3 regions of the Streptomyces sp. NPDC086777 genome follow, and region 3 is predicted to be linked to each of the others. Evidence: riboswitches for the same ligand, from Rfam matches in the RefSeq annotation. Region 3 holds a riboswitch; each other region holds the start of a gene.
What was found. Region 3 has a riboswitch for cobalamin ahead of AB0472_RS00635 (prenyltransferase/squalene oxidase repeat-containing protein). Riboswitches for the same ligand answer to the same signal wherever they lie in the genome.
Positions count from the first base shown of each region.

Region 1: it holds a riboswitch for cobalamin, as region 3 does, so the genes downstream of both, AB0472_RS36160 (cobalamin biosynthesis protein) here and AB0472_RS00635 (prenyltransferase/squalene oxidase repeat-containing protein) in region 3, are expected to answer to the same signal.
Region 2: it holds a riboswitch for cobalamin, as region 3 does, so the genes downstream of both, AB0472_RS21725 (CbtB-domain containing protein) here and AB0472_RS00635 (prenyltransferase/squalene oxidase repeat-containing protein) in region 3, are expected to answer to the same signal.

Region 1 is NZ_JBFBJI010000036.1:66,843-71,800, reverse strand. Features, by position in the region: gene cobN (cobaltochelatase subunit CobN) at 1-901, opposite strand, end outside; gene AB0472_RS36165 (cobyric acid synthase) at 898-2,409, opposite strand; gene AB0472_RS36160 (cobalamin biosynthesis protein) at 2,406-3,383, opposite strand; cobalamin riboswitch at 3,484-3,624, opposite strand; gene AB0472_RS36155 (hypothetical protein) at 3,795-4,022, opposite strand; gene AB0472_RS36150 (inorganic phosphate transporter) at 4,041-4,958, opposite strand, start outside.
Region 2 is NZ_JBFBJI010000015.1:17,318-22,275, reverse strand. Features, by position in the region: gene AB0472_RS21730 (CbtA family protein) at 1-752, opposite strand, end outside; gene AB0472_RS21725 (CbtB-domain containing protein) at 775-996, opposite strand; cobalamin riboswitch at 1,033-1,174, opposite strand; gene AB0472_RS21720 (enoyl-CoA hydratase/isomerase family protein) at 1,242-2,297, opposite strand; partial or broken gene AB0472_RS21715 (extradiol ring-cleavage dioxygenase) at 2,477-2,932, opposite strand; gene AB0472_RS21710 (EfeM/EfeO family lipoprotein) at 3,334-4,530, shown strand; gene efeB (iron uptake transporter deferrochelatase/peroxidase subunit) at 4,527-4,958, shown strand, end outside.
Region 3 is NZ_JBFBJI010000001.1:135,903-140,860, reverse strand. Features, by position in the region: gene AB0472_RS00645 (energy-coupling factor transporter transmembrane component T) at 1-815, opposite strand, end outside; gene AB0472_RS00640 (SCO2322 family protein) at 808-1,434, opposite strand; gene AB0472_RS00635 (prenyltransferase/squalene oxidase repeat-containing protein) at 1,431-2,657, opposite strand; cobalamin riboswitch at 2,766-2,895, opposite strand; gene AB0472_RS00630 (antibiotic biosynthesis monooxygenase) at 3,313-3,687, opposite strand; gene AB0472_RS00625 (hypothetical protein) at 3,864-4,904, opposite strand.

The DNA of each region.
Region 1 (4,958 bases), on a different contig from region 3:
GGACCTCGTCGGGGCCCTGCTCCTTGAAGGAGAACGGGACCGTGATCAGGCGTCCGTCGAACTCCGGGATCGCGACCTGCATCGCCGCGTCCATGGGGGACAGGGCCGCGTCGGACTCGTCCCAGGCACTCTTCGACGAGGTCAGGCAGAGGCCCTGCAGCACCGGCACGTCGAGGTCGGCGAGCGCCCCGATGTCCCAGGCCTCCTCGTCGCCGCCGGCCGAGGCCCGGGAGGCGTGCGTACCGCCGGCCGCCAGGACGGTCGCCACCAGTGCGTCGGCCTCGGCGAGGAGCTCGTACAGCCCGGCGTCCGCGCCGCGCAGCGAACCGCAGTACACCGGGAGCGCGTTGGCGCCGTCTGCCTCGACGGCGTCGCACAGGGTGTCCACGAAGCCGGTGTTGCCGCTCAGTTCGTGGGCCCGGTAGAAGAGCACCCCGACGGTCGGCCGGCCGCTCTGCCGGGCACGGGTGCCGTGGACGCCGTACTCGGGCATCTTCTGCGGCTCGGCGAACCCCTCGCCGGTCAGCAACACCGTGTCGGAGAGGAACCGGGCCAGCTCGGTGAGGTTGGCGGGGCCGCCCTCGACGAGGTACCTGAGCGCCTCGGCGACCACGCCCGCCGGCACCGACGACTCGGCCATCAGCTCCGCGTCCGGCACCGCCTCGCCGCCGAGCAGCACGGTCGGGATCCCGGCGGCCTTCAGCGCGGCGAGCCCGTCCTCCCAGGCGCGCTTGCCGCCGAGCAGCCGTACGACGGCGATGTCCGCGCCCGCGAGGAGCGCGGGCAGCTCCTCCGTGACGTCGACGCGCGTCGGATTGCCGATCCGGTAGTCGGCACCGGAGGCGGCCCGGGCCGCCAGCAGATCGGTGTCGGCGGTCGACAACAACAACACAGTGCTCATGCGGGCGCTCCCGGTGGAATGAAAGGCAGTCCTTGCGGCGCGCCCGACTCGATGAGCCGCCAGAGCGCGTCGGTGTCCGCGTGCTGTTCGATCAGGTCGCCGAGCCGGTCGAGCTGCTCCTCGCGCAGCGCGGCGAACGAGGTGCCGGGGGCCGGCACGAACCGGCGGCCCGCGGCGGCCGCCACCTCGCGCAGGAAGGCCCGCCGGAAACCGTCCGACTCCAGCGAGCCGTGCCAGTGCGTGCCCCAGGTCTGCCCGACCCGGCAGCCGTCCAGGAAGGGCTCCCCGCCGGTCACCTCACCGACCCCGTGGTGAATCTCGTACCCCTCGACCCGCTCGCCGATGGCCTCTCCGACGGGCCTGGTGAGCGTCTTCTCCCGGGCGAACCGGACACGCACGGGCAGGACCCCGAGCCCGTCGACGGCCCCCCTGCGGCTCTCGACGTCGTCCTCGATGTGCTCACCGAGGATCTGGAAGCCCCCGCAGATGCCGAGCACGGGCCGCTGTTCGGCGGCCCGGCGCCGCAGCGCGTCCGCGAGCCCCCGTGCGTGCAGCCACTCCAGGGCGCGGACCGTCCCCCGGGTGCCGGGGACGATGACGAGATCGGCGTCGGCCAGCTCCTCCGGCCGGTCCACGAACCGCACCACGACGCCGGGTTCGGCGGCCAGCGCGTCCACGTCCGTGAAGTTGGACATCAGCGGGATCGCACAGACGGCGACCCGCAGCACGTCGTCGCCCACGGGCGGGGCGACGTTCGACTCGCGCACGGTTCCCCGCAGGGAGACCCGCAGCCCGTCCTCCTCGTCGATGCCGAGCCCGTGGCGGAAGGGGAGGACGCCGTAGGTGTGCCGTCCGGTGAGCGTGTGGAGCATGTCCAGGCCCGGCTCCAGGAGGGAGACGTCCCCGCGGAACTTGTTGACGAGGAACCCGGCGACGAGGGCCTGGTCCTCCGGCGACAGCAGGGCGACGGTCCCGAAGAAGGAGGCGAAGACGCCCCCGCGGTCGATGTCGCCGACCACGAGCACGGGCAGCCCGGCATTGCGGGCTATCCCCATGTTCACGATGTCGGTCCGGCGCAGGTTGATCTCCGCCGGACTGCCCGCCCCCTCACAGATCACCGCGTCATACGTGCCCCGCAACTCGGCGAGACAGTCGAGCACGGTCCCGAGCAGCTTCTGCTGCCGCCCGCCGTGGTACCCGCGCGCGCTCAACTCGCCGACGGGCCTGCCGAGCAGCACCACCTGACTGCTCTGCTCACCGCCGGGCTTGAGCAGTACCGGGTTCATGAGCGCGGTCGGCTCCACCCGGCAGGCCTGCGCCTGCATGGCCTGCGCCCGCCCGATCTCGGCACCCTCGCGGGTGACGAAGGAGTTGAGGGACATGTTCTGCGCCTTGAACGGCGCCACCTTCACGCCCTGCCGCACCAGCCACCGGCAGATCCCGGCGGTCACGACACTCTTTCCGGCGTCGGAGGTGGTACCGGCGACGAGGAGGCCTCCGTTGTTCATGACAGGCCTCCGGCCGGTGACTTCGGCGCCGGGCGCCGTGAGGGCGCCCGCCGCAGCAGCGCGCCCGCCGCACTCACCCCCAGCGCCAGCCATCCCACCCGCCGCGACAACCGCACGGCCCGCTCGATGTCGGCGACCTGCACAGCCCGTCCCTCCCCGTTCAGCACCGGCCGGTGCTCGACCCGCCCCGCGTACGACAGCGTCCCCCCGAGCCGTACCCCCAACGCCCCCGCGAACGACGCCTCCACGGGCCCCGCGTTGGGACTCGGATGCTTGCCCGCGTCGGCACGCCAGGCCCGTACGGCCCCCCGCCGGTCGTTCCCGGCGACCGCGGCGAGGACGGCGGTGAGCCGTGCCCCCGGCCACCCGGCCACGTCGTCCAGCCGTGCCGAGGCCCACCCGTAGCGCCGGTACCGGGGTGACTTGTGCCCCACCATGGCGTCCAGGGTGTTGACGGCCCGGAACCCCAGCAGCCCGGGAACGCCCCCCACGGCTCCCCACACCAGCGCGCCCACGACCGCGTCGCTCGTGTTCTCGGCGACGGACTCCACGACCGCGCGGGCGATCCCGTCGGCGTCCAGGGCCTGCGGATCCCGTCCGCACAGATGCGGCAGCCTGGCACGGGCCGCCTCGACGTCACCGGTCCGCAGGGCCCGCCCGATGGCCCGGGCCTCACGGGAGAGCGAAGTGCTCCCGACCACGGCCCAGGTGGCAGCGGCCGTGAGCGCGGCGGACGCGGCGGCGGACGGCCGTACGACCCGTTGCGCCGCGGCACCCAGCGCAACGGCGCCCCCGGCGCAGACGGCGGTGTGCAGCGCGCCCCACCCGCGGTGGTCCCGCCACAGCACCCGCTCCACGGCCCCGGCCGCCCGTCCGAACACGGCGACCGGATGCCCCCGGCGCGGATCGCCGAGCAGCAGATCACCGAGAAGGCCGGCGGCGGCGCCGTACGCGAAGACGCGGTCGGCACCCATCGGCTCAGCCGGCCGCGGGGTCGGGGACGGGCCGGGTACTCAACCTCGAACGGCAGCCGCGCATGGCGTTATGTCCTCACTCAGGGTGTCCACGCCCTGGTTCGACGAGACCGGCGGTGGGAGTTCCTGGCTTCCGGGGATTGCTACCCCGGTGACAGTGGCGGGACCGCGCCGGATTCACACCGGCTTCCTCCCTTGCCGCCGTACATGGCTCCGGAAGTCCACCACGGCCCCGGAAGACCCGTCAACTTGCCTTTGACCTGCGAGGGGAGTGTGTGGGAAGGCCCACACCGGGTGTCCGGCGGGGCCTGTGGGGTATGCGGAAGGCTCCTCCCCGGCGGACGGATCCCGGTGGGCGGATCCGGACGGACGGAGAGGAGCCTTCTCGGCGCGAGGCGGGGACTTCCCGGCTCAGGCCTTCGCCACGATCAGGTGGATGCCGTACGCCACCGCGGCCGCGCAGGCGGCGAAGCAGAGCCAGGCGGCCGTCATGGCCAGGGCCGCCGACCCGCCCTGGGCGGTGGCGCGTTCGCGGGCGGAGAGGCCCCTGACGCCGAGGGTGAAGAGGGCCACCAGCCCCACGGTGGCCACCAGGCTGACGCCGAAGACGGAGCCGATGGCTGCCCAGTCGATGTTCATGTCGGTTCTTCCTCGGGGTCAGACGGTGGCGGCCGGGTCGGTCGCGGGAGCGGCCGGGGCGGGGGCAGGAGCGGGGATGGTGGCGGTCAGTCCGTCCGCGACCGCGACCGTGCCCGCGGGCGGCGGGGTCACGGCGGCGATCGCCGTGGTCACCACGCCGGCCGGCTCCTGGGTGCCGACGACGTTGCTGCTGTCCACGACCTCGCGGCGGGAGAGCTTCCAGATCGCGGCGCTGGCCGCCACGAGGAAGACGGCGACGCCGGCGGTGCCCCAGTCGCCGAGGTCCGTCACGGACTCGGCGAGCGCGCCGACCACCGCGGCGGCCGGGAGGGTGAGCACCCAGGCGACCATCATGCGGGTCGCGGTGGACCAGCGGACCGTGCCGCCCTTGCGGCCGAGGCCCGCGCCCATCACGGAACCCGAGACGACGTGCGTGGTGGAGAGCGAGAAGCCCAGGTGGGAGGAGGCCAGGATGGCGGTGGCCGCGCTGGTCTGGGCGGCGAAGCCCTGCTGCGGCCGCAGGTCGGTCAGGCCCGTGCCCATGGTGCGGATGATCCGCCAGCCGCCGATGTAGGTGCCGAGCGCGATGGCGAGGCCGGCGGAGAGGATGACCCAGGTGGGAGGGTTCGAGCCGGGGGCGATCGAGCCGCCCGCGATCAGTGCGAGGGTGATGATGCCCATCGTCTTCTGGGCGTCGTTGGTGCCGTGCGCGAGCGAGACCAGGCCGGCGGAGGCGATCTGGCCGGCGCGGTAGCCCTTGCGGGTGGCCTCGTCCTCGGCGTTCTTCGAGAGCCTGTAGGAGAGGCGGGTGGAGAGCGCCGCCGCGAGGCCTGCGACGACGGGGGCGGCGACCGCCGGGAGCAGGACCTTGGTGACGAGCACGTCGCCGTGGACCGCGCCGAAGCCGGCGGAGGCGACGGTGGCGCCGATCAGGCC
Region 2 (4,958 bases), on a different contig from region 3:
TGCGCAGCGGGCACCGTGCGCGCGGCGGCCGGGGCCTTCGCGGGCTTGGGGTTGAGGACGCGTTCGGCCAACTCGCCGAAGAGCAGACCGAATCCGCCCCACAGCACCACCTGGATGGCGAGCGCCGAGAGCCGGAACCGCCACAGCAGGGCGGCCGGGAAGTCCGCCGGCACCTCGTTGACGACCGGCAGGAACTGGTACGCCAGCCCGATGACGACGGCGAACGCGGCCACCGCGAGGACCGTCGCCCACCAGGTGCCCAGCCGCGGCCGGAGCCGCTTGCCGAGGATGGTGGCGGCGACCGCGAGGAGCACGCTGAGCAGCATCATCAGGAAGTACAGCGTGGTCCGCTTGCCGATGGTGTCCGGGTCGCCCACCGACGGCGGGTTGGCCGGGTACTTCAGGAACGGCACCACGTACACGGCGACCAGGGCGCAGCCGGACAGCAGCAGCGCCGTCGCCCGCGCCGAGAGACCGCCGACGCGGCCGAGGGCGAAACAGTAGGCCAGGGCGGCGATGCCGCCGAAGGCGACCCCGTAGACGAGGACACCGGTGGCGAGGCCGGCGGTGGACTGCAGGGAGCGGGACACGACCTCCATCTCGTGCTCGTGCGAGTGGGCGTCCTCGAAGCTGATCGCCTTGTCGACGTTCGGCTCACCCAGCAGGTAGGCGGCGACGAGGGCGAGCAGGCCGGCGGCCAGGCCGGCGAGCATGCCCCGCACCAGGAGGTTGCGGACCGTTGCGGAGTTCATGGGTGGTTCGGCGCCCCTCGCGTCAGTGGCAGGGGAAGCCGAGCAGGTGGCGGGCGTCGTGCACCCACTCGTGGACGTCCGTGCCGCTGAACACGGAGGTGGCGCCCTGTTCGGCGCCGACGAAGTAGAGCAGGACCAGCATCAGGATGCCGAAGAAGACCGCCCAGGGGGCTATCGCGGACAGCGGCAGCTTGGCGGGCACGGCGGGGGTGTTGGCTGTCGGCGGAGCGACGGTCTGCGCCATGGCAGGACCTCCTCTGGGAGTTCGCGTCCCAACTCGGTGGTGCACAGGACGACGGCCACGGGTCTGACTCACGAGCAGCTGTGGGGCTCTCGCATACAGTGGCGCGACCGTTCCGGATTCCCACCGGGTTCCGTCTCGCCGTCGTCGATATCGGACAGACCGTACCGCGTGTCAGGAGCACGGCCAAGACCGCACCACCAGGCGTGATCTTCGTCTCGCGCCTGATGGGCGGCCGGTCGAGCCGGTCAGGCGGCTGGGGCGAGGCCCAGTTCGCGCTCGCCGAGCGGGGCGAAGAAGCGGTCGACGTCCGCGTCGGCGACCCCGGCGAGGGTGGCCGGGGACCAGTGCGGGGTGCGGTCCTTGTCGACGACCTGGGCCCGGATGCCCTCCACCAGGTCATGGGTGGTGAGGGTCGCGCAGGAGACGCGGTACTCCTGGTCCAGGACCTGCTCCAGCGAGCCGAGTCGGCGGGCCCTGCGCAGCGCCGCGAGGGTGACCTTCAGGGCGGTGGGGGACCTGGTGAGCAGGGTGTCCGCCGCCTCCTTCGCCGCCGGGTCGCCGTGCGCGAGCAGCCGCTGGACGATCTCCTCGACGGTGCCGGCCGCGTAGCAGGCGTCGATCCACGTCCGGTGCCCGGCCAACTCCCCAGGGGGTGCCTGCCGTTCCCGCCGGGCGAGCGCCTCGGGTACCGGGAGGCCGGCCAGGTCGGCGACGAACGCGGGGATCGAGTCCGGCGGCACGCAGTGGTCGGCGAGTCCGCACAGCATCGCGTCGGCGGCGCCGATCCGGGCGCCGGTCAGGGCGAGATGGGTGCCGAGTTCGCCGGGCGCGCGGCCGAGCAGGTACGTGCCGCCGACGTCGGGCACGAAGCCGATCCCGGTCTCCGGCATGGCGATCAGCGACCGCTCGGTGGCGATCCGGACGCTGCCGTGCGCCGAGACGCCGACCCCGCCGCCCATCACGATGCCGTCCATGACCGCGACGTACGGCTTGGGGTACCGGGCGATGCGCGCGTTGAGCCGGTACTCGTCCCGCCAGAACGCGGCCGCGGCCGAGCCGTCGCCGTCCCGGGCGTCGTCGTGGACGGCACGGATGTCCCCGCCCGCGCACAGGCCGCGCTCCCCCGCGCCGGTGATGACGACGGTCTGGACGGCGGGGTCGTGCTCCCACTCCGTGAGCGCCTCGTCGATGCGTCGCACCATGGCGTGCGTCAGGGCGTTGATGGCCTTCGGCCGGTTGAGCGTGAGATGCCCGGCCCGTCCGTCGACGTGTCGCAGGACGTGTTCGTCGGCGCCGGTCATCCGGACACCTCCGCCGGGCCGCCGGCCGCGATGAGGCGCATGGTCTCGTCGGTTCCTTCCGGGATCGGGTGGACGCGTGGGTCACCGACGATCTTCTCGTGTCCGCCGGGTCCGGAGCACGCCGCCCCGTCGAAGGACGTCCGGGGACCTCGGCCGGGCCGCCTCGCCGGCGGTCGGCGTCAGTCGTCGGGGATGCCGGCTCCGCTCGGCGCGGGGACGGTCTTCTCCGGGTGGAGCAGGGAGCGGGCGCCGCAGCGGAACTGGTCGAGCCTGTCGAGGACGGTCCGGCCGACCGGGGTGTGGCCCCAGACGCTGATGCCCTGGTGGGTGCCGGGTTCCCCGGTGGACTCGACGATGACGATCGGCTTCCAGCCGGCCTCCCGCTCGAAGCCGGACGGGGTACGGGCGTGGTAGGAGAGTTCCTTGTCGTCGGTGTGCTGCCCGACGGACAGGGCCATGTCCAAGCCGAGTTCGTGGACCCGCTGGTAGCCGCGGGCCAGGTCGTCGAGGCACTCGCACTGGATGGTGAGGTGCTGGACGCGGGTGCGGACGGGGTCGACCGGCAGACCGCGGACACCGGCCACGGCGATGGTGTGGTGGCGTTCGTCGACCCGCAGGAAGCGGATCCTCGCCTTCGCCCGGCCCGGCCACGTCCTGTCCGGCAGCGACCGGCCGTTCGCACCCGCCGCGGCCGGCCAGCACTTCGCCAACGGACTGGACAGCGGTGTCGACCCCGGCACGCGCGCGGCCGTGGACCGCGGCAACGCCGAGGCCCTCTTCCCGCGCCTGGCGGGCGCCCCGCCCCGGCGCCCGCCGCGGTTCCGCTCCCGGCACGGCTGCGGCAGTCCGTGCGGCCGGCCGGGGCCCGCGCCTTCTTCCGGCTGGTCCAGCCCGGTTCCGACCGAGCGGCTCCGCCGGAGGTCGGGTGAACCGGCAGGGAACTCTTGGTCATGGCTTTCCCTGGACGGCCGTTCGAGTACCAAGGGCTGCCTAACATGAGGCGATCACGAACGGTACGAACCCCCGGGAGCTCGGGATGGTGTTGTCCGGCCCCAACTGGAGGTCGTTGCGTCCCTGGACGGTCGTCGGCGTCGCGGTCGTCTGCCTGGTGGCCGGAGTGCTGGCGTTCACGCGCGACTCACGCCCCGCGCACGCCGACCCGGCCGCGCTGCCGCACACCGCGGTCGAGGTGTCCGCCAGCCGCTGCGGCCGGGGGTGGCGCGCGCCGGTGTCCGGTCTCCAGGTCTTCGACCTGCACAACCCGACCGACGGGGCCGCCGAGGTCTTCCTGGAGAACCCGAGGAGCCAGGCCGTGTACGGCGAGGTCGAGGACATCGGGCCCGGTACGACCCGGGAGCTGACCGTCCGGCTCGGCAAGGGCGCGTACGCGTTCAAGTGCGTGCCCGACGACGCCGACGCGGTCACCGGGCCGACCGTCCGGATCGCCAGGGGCAGCAGCGGCCCGGCCGCGGCCCCGGTCACCGAGCACGACCTGATCCCGCCGGCGCTCGCCTACCAGACGTGGGTCGGCGGCGGCCTGTCCGGCGTCGTACGGCTGACCACCGCCCTGCGCGACGCGATCGACCGCGGCGACCTGGCCGGCGCCCGCACGGCCTGGCTGCCCGCGCATCTGGAGTACGAGCGGCTGGGCGCGGCGTACGACGCCTTCGGCGACGCCGACGGCGCGATCAACGGCACCGACGCGGGACTGCCCGGCGGGGTGCACGACAAGGACTTCACCGGCTTCCACCGGATCGAGTACGGCCTGTGGCACGGCGAGTCGGCCACGGACCTGCGCGGCCCGGCCGCGGACCTGGTGAAGGCGGTCACCACGCTGCGCGACGACTGGGCGCAGACCCGGATGGAACCCGCCCAGCTGGGGCTGCGGGCGCACGAGATCCTGGAGAACACGGTGCAGTTCGAGCTGACCGGCCGTACCGACTACGGCAGCGGCAGCAACCTCGCCACCGCCCGCGCCAACCTGGACGGCACCGTTCAGGTCCTGTCCCGGCTGCACCCCCTGCTGGCCGGCCGGTACCCGGACCTGGCCGGTCTGGAGAGCGAGCTGCAGCGGGCCGGGACGGTGCTCGACGGCTTCCGGCACGGCGGCACCTGGACGCCGCCGGCGAAGCTCGGTCACCGGCAGCGCGAGGACGTCGACGCGGTCCTCGGCGACCTGGTGGAGCGGCTGGCGTCGGTGGCCACCCTGTGCGATCCGCGGAGGACGGTATGAGCGCGAACGAGACGGCCGGCAAGGGCGCGGTGGGCCGCCGCGGGTTCCTGCGCGGCGCGGCCCTCGCGGGGGCCGGGCTGGCCGCCGGCGGCGCGGCCGCCCCCGGCACGGACGCCACCGCCCCCGGCCCGATCGCCCCCTTCCACGGCGCCCGCCAGCAGGCGGCGATCGCCGCGCCCCGCCGGACGACCGTGTTCGCCTCCTTCGACGTCACCGCCGAAAGCCGCGCCGAGCTGACCGAGCTGCTGCGCACGCTCACCGACCGCGCCCGCTTCCTGACCTCGGGCGGCACCCCGGACCCGGCCGGGATCACCGCCCCGCCCGCCGACTCGGGTGTCCTCGGCGGACGACTCCCGTCCGGTGCGCTCGCGGTGACCGTCGGCCTCGGTGCCTCGCTCTTCGACCACCGCTACGGGCTCTGGAACCTG
Region 3 (4,958 bases):
TGGAGCAGGCCGCGGAGGCCGGAGTCGGGCCGGCCGCGCAGCCGCCGGGCGGCCCGCAGCCGCTGCACGTCGGCCACCAGGTGCGGTGCGAAGGTGAGCGCGACGACGACGGCCACGCCCAGCTCGTACAGGGCGCCGGGCAGGGACTTGAGCAGCCGGGCCGGGTTGGCGAGCGCGTTCGCGGCACCGACGCAGACGAGGAGGGTGGCGATCCGGAGCCCGTCGTAGAGCGCGAAGACGAGCGCCTCGGCCGTGACCTTCCCGCCGAGGCGGATGCCCTGGGCCCAGTGCGGGAGCGGTATGTCGGGGAGGGCGACGAGGGTGTGCGCGCCGGGCACGGGCGAGCCGAGGACCACGGTGAACGCGAGCCGTACGAGCAGCACGGCGAGGCCGAGCCTGGCGAACGCGGCGTAGGAGCGGGACCAGGGGGCGGTCCGGCTGCGGCAGGTGGCCACGACGTACGCGGAGACGGCGATGAGCAGACCGAGCAGGAGCGGGTTGGTCGTCCGCGACGCACCGACCCCCAGCGAGAGGGACCAGAGCCACCAGGCGCCGGGGTGCAGGGCGCGGGCACGTGGGGACCGGGCCGCTCGCCCGCGCTTGCGGGGTACCGCCTGCGCCCACCCGTGCCGCCCCAGCGGCACGACTGCCCGCAGCCTGAACAAAGAACTGCACCGCCCCTCCAGGCCCGCAGAGAACTGCGCGAGCACCCCCCACCGTCCCGCGGCGCCCCGACTGCCCGCGGCGGGGTCGTGCCCCGTCAGGGGCGCGGGGAACTGCGCGTCGAGCCCCCACCGGCCCGCGGTGTCAGTCATTTCTGCGCCGTCGTGCCTGCCAGAAGGCTCCCGCGGCGAGGACCACGACGACCCCCGCACCCGCCAGCAGCCCGAGTGACGGCCCGCCGTCCGACGTGCCCCCGGCCGCCCCCGCGGTCACCTTCTCGCCGCACCCTCGCGCCGGATACCCCCCGATCGCGCACAACAACGCGTTCGTGTCGTACCGCAGCGGCTTCGCCACCGTCGCCAGGGCGTCCGCCGCCGTCGCGTCCTCGGGCACCACCGCGCAGGCCGTCCGCCGCGTGGGCGGCTTCTCGCCGGGGGGCGCGTCCGCCGTCGTACCGAAGTCGACGACCAGCCCCACCCGCTTCCGGCCCCCGACGGCGGGCGTGTCCGCACAGATCGTGCCGAACTCGGCCGTGCCGCGCGGCTGCGACGCGTCCGCCGAGTCCTCGCTCACCGCGAAGCGGAAGCCCTCGACCGAACCGTCGCCGGGCCGCGCGGTCGACGGGCCCTGCGTGGCGTACGTCCAGCGCGCACCGTCCCGCTCCCAGAAGGACCAGTAGCGGTATCCGGTGGCCGCCGCCGGCCCCACGGCCGTCGCGCACAACGTCAGCGCGGCCAGGAGCAGCAGCCCCGCACGGCGGACCGCGGTCACAGCTGCCGCTGCTTCCGGCGGCCGCTGAACAGGAAGCCGATGCCGATACCGGCGACGAGCCCGGTGCCGACGATCCACCACACGCTGCTGCCCGACTTCTTCTCCCCGGCCTTCTCCTCGGCCTGCTTCGTGGCGGCCGCCTCCGGGGCCGGTCCGGTCGCGTTCAGCGCCGTCACCAGGTTCGTGCCGCCGAAGTCACGGGGGTCCTTGCCCATCGCGTGCGCCGCGAAGATCAGCTCGGCGTAGGCCGCGGGTCCGCTCTGCCTCGCCCACGGCACGGCGTGCGCCTCCAGCCAGGCGTACGGCTTCTGCGCGGGCTTCGTCCAGCCCTGCGCGGCCATGGCGACCACCGCGTCGGCGGTGTTGCCGTAGTCCGGCTGGGGCTCGGCGCCGGGCAGGGCGGAGACCAGGTAGCCCTTGGTGGCGGTGGCGTCCCCCAGGTAGGCGGCGCCGTTGCGGGCCAGCTCGGCGGGGGTGAGGGCCTTGTCGGAGTTGGCGCAGACATACCCCTCCGCCGGGGCCTTCCCGGCCGTCGTCACGAACCCCTTGCCGAGGGCCTCGAGCACCCCCGCCGCGGTCGCGTCCGCGTTGGCGGTCAGCTTCCCGGTCTTCTTGTCCGGCTGGTAGGCGAGGGCCCCGCCGCCGTCCTGGTCGCAGGGGACGGACCACTTGGCGAGGAGGTCGTAGGGCGACCTGTCCGCGCTCGCGCCGGCCGTCGCGAGCGCGCCGACGACCACGCCGGTGGAGTTGGTGTCGCTGGGCGAGCCCGTGGTGTAGCCCCAGCCGCCGTCCTTGTTCTGTACCGACTTCAGCCAGGTCACCGCCTTGTCCGCGGCAGCGTCGTGCCCGCCGACGGCCTTCAGCGCCTGTACGGCGGCGGCCGTGCTGTTCGTGTCGACCGGCACCTTGGCGTCACAGGCCGCCGTCGGCTCGGCGCGGAACGCGGCGAACGCGCCGTTCGCGCACTGCTGCCCGGCCAGCCAGTCCACCGCCTTCGCGGCCGGGGTCACCCCCACCGCGCGCTGGGCCAGCAGGGCGAGGGACTGGCGCCAGACGCCGTCGAACTTGGGGTCCGAACCGCCGTAGAGCCCCGACGGGAGCACCGTCGACGCGGACGGCGACGGGGAGGTGGTACCGGCGGCCAGCGCGGTCGTCGCGGGCACGGCGGCCCCGATGACGGCGGTGGCGGCCAGTACCCCGGCGGTGCGGCGGAGGACGGTCATGGTCGGCGGGTGCCTCTCCCTGCGGGGAGCCGGGCAGCGCGGGAGACCCCGGCGGCTCGGCTCCGTAAACCTCGACGGTGCCGTGCGACGACGGGCGTCGGCGCACGTGAGCCGATCAACGTCCCGGGCGCGGCGGTCCGGCTTGCCATGGCAGGTGGCTCACGGTTGCGGGTCAGCGCCGGAATTGCACCGGCTTCCCCCCGTACGGGTGATGACGACCCGGCTACTTTACCGGCCGCCCCGGGGAAGCTGAGAGGGGGCTGTGCGGGGACCGTCTCGTCGGGGTCGTGCCATGACGGGGAGACCGCTCGGGGTGGGGCGTTCCGCCGACGTGTACGAGATCGACCAGGCGTGGGTGCTGCGCCGGGACCGGGACGGCTGGGGGCGCGGCCGCCGAGGGCGCGGTGCGGGCGTGGGTACGGGGGGGCGCGGGTGTCCGGCACCCCGGGCGCGGCCGACCGGGTCCCGTACCGAACCGGTCATGGCGCGGCTCTCCGGCCCGACCCTGCCGGCGGCGCTGCTGACGGGCGGGACGGGCCCGGCGGCGGCCCTGCGCCCGCGCGCGGTCAATCCGGCGATGAGCCGAGCGGGAGTCGAAGTGCTCGACGCGGCGGGCCGGTTGGTACGGTCGATCGGCTTCTGGCCTTCCGGTCCGCTAGCCTTCCGCCGCCGCGGACTGCCCCCGTGTGAAACCGTGGCTCCGTTCCACCTTCGCCACGTGCAGGGTGTAACTCTCGTACCACTCGGCCCGCCCGCGCCGCTGCGCCGCCCGGTGCTCGGCGTCGGTCCGCCACCGCGTGAGCGCGTCGGCGTCGCGGAAGTACCCGACGGTGATGCCCAGCCCGCCGGGGGTCTGCGCGTGGTCCATCCCCAGGTACCCGGGGATGTCCTTCACCAGGTCCTCCATGCGTGCGTTGGTCTCGCCGTAGCCGCTCTGGTCCTCGGTCCGCACCGAGGTGAAGACGGCCACGTAGTAAGGGGGTTCGTAGGCCTCGACGGGCACGACGGGCGCTTCGGTGTGATCGCTCATGGCCGCACCGTAGGCCGGAACGCGCCCGCTGATCCAGCGCCTTTTGGGAACGTGGCGGCGCCCCGAAGGGGGCGCTGGGGGTACCCCCGGCCGAAGGCTGGGGGAGGAACGGCGCGCTCGGCCACGACGGCGCCGTAGCCGACGGACCGCACGGCGCGGCACGTCCTCAAGCGCGCTCAGGCCGCGTCCGCGAGCGGCGCGATGCCCGCCGAGAGGTGGCGGGCCATGCGGCGCAGCGCGTCCTCGCAGGCGTCCGGGGTCTCGCCCACCGCCACCCAGAGGGCCAGCCGGTCGGCGGCGGTGGCGTGCGGGCCCGCGGTGACGGGGTTGCCGGTGTGCTGGAGGAGGAGCATGCGGTCGGCGCCGGGCTCGCCGGCGGCGTCGGGGGAGAGGTCCAGGTGGTCGAGGCGGCCGGTGACGGCCGGGTACGCGAACTGGATCGCGGCCGTCCGCTGCCGGGTGGGTGTGGTGTCGGGCGTCTCGCCGGTGGCGAGGGCGGCCGCGGCCCGGGCCAGGTCGACGCCGGTGGCCCGTCGGACGAGGAGCGGGATCAGGTCGCCCGGGAGATGCGGGGCGACGTCGGTGACCCGGGGGCCGCGGTCGGTGAGGGTGAGGCCGATGTGCAGGACGCCCCGGTCGACACCGAGGGCGTGCACGGTGCGGTCGACGGCCAGGCGCAGGAAACGGTTGTGCAGGAGGCCGTCGTGGGCGTGCACGGTGTGCCGGAGCGGCTGCCGGGCGGGCGCCGGACCCAGGGCCGTACGGGTGATGGCGGCGATGCGGATCTCGCCGTCGAGGACGACCGCCTCGGCCGAGACGCGGGGCGTGCCGGGGTCGTCGGGACCGCCGGTGGGAACGGTGTGGGCGGCCAGCAGGGCGCGCAGTGCGGGCGGGTCGCTACAGGCTTCGGCCGCGGTGAGGGAGGGGCCGGGCAGCCCCAACTGCCCGGCGATCCTCGCGGCGGCGACCGCGTACTCGCCCGAGAAGGTCAGCACGCCGCGGACTCTGTGCCGGGCCGCGAACCGCACCACCGCCGACGCCGTTGCGCCGCCTTTGCCGGGGTCCGCCGCGAGCCGACCGGCCAGGCACGGCTGTGCCCAGGCGGGCGGCGCGGCGTCCACCAGCAGCACCGGCCGGGCCGCGGCGACACGCGCCAGCACGAACTCGTCGTACGCGCAGCGGCGTCCGGCGCCGAGGAGCAGGACGGGCTGCGGCATCGGTTCGCCTCACCTTCCGGGGAGGAGGCGGGGCGGCTGGTCGCCCTGGCTGCC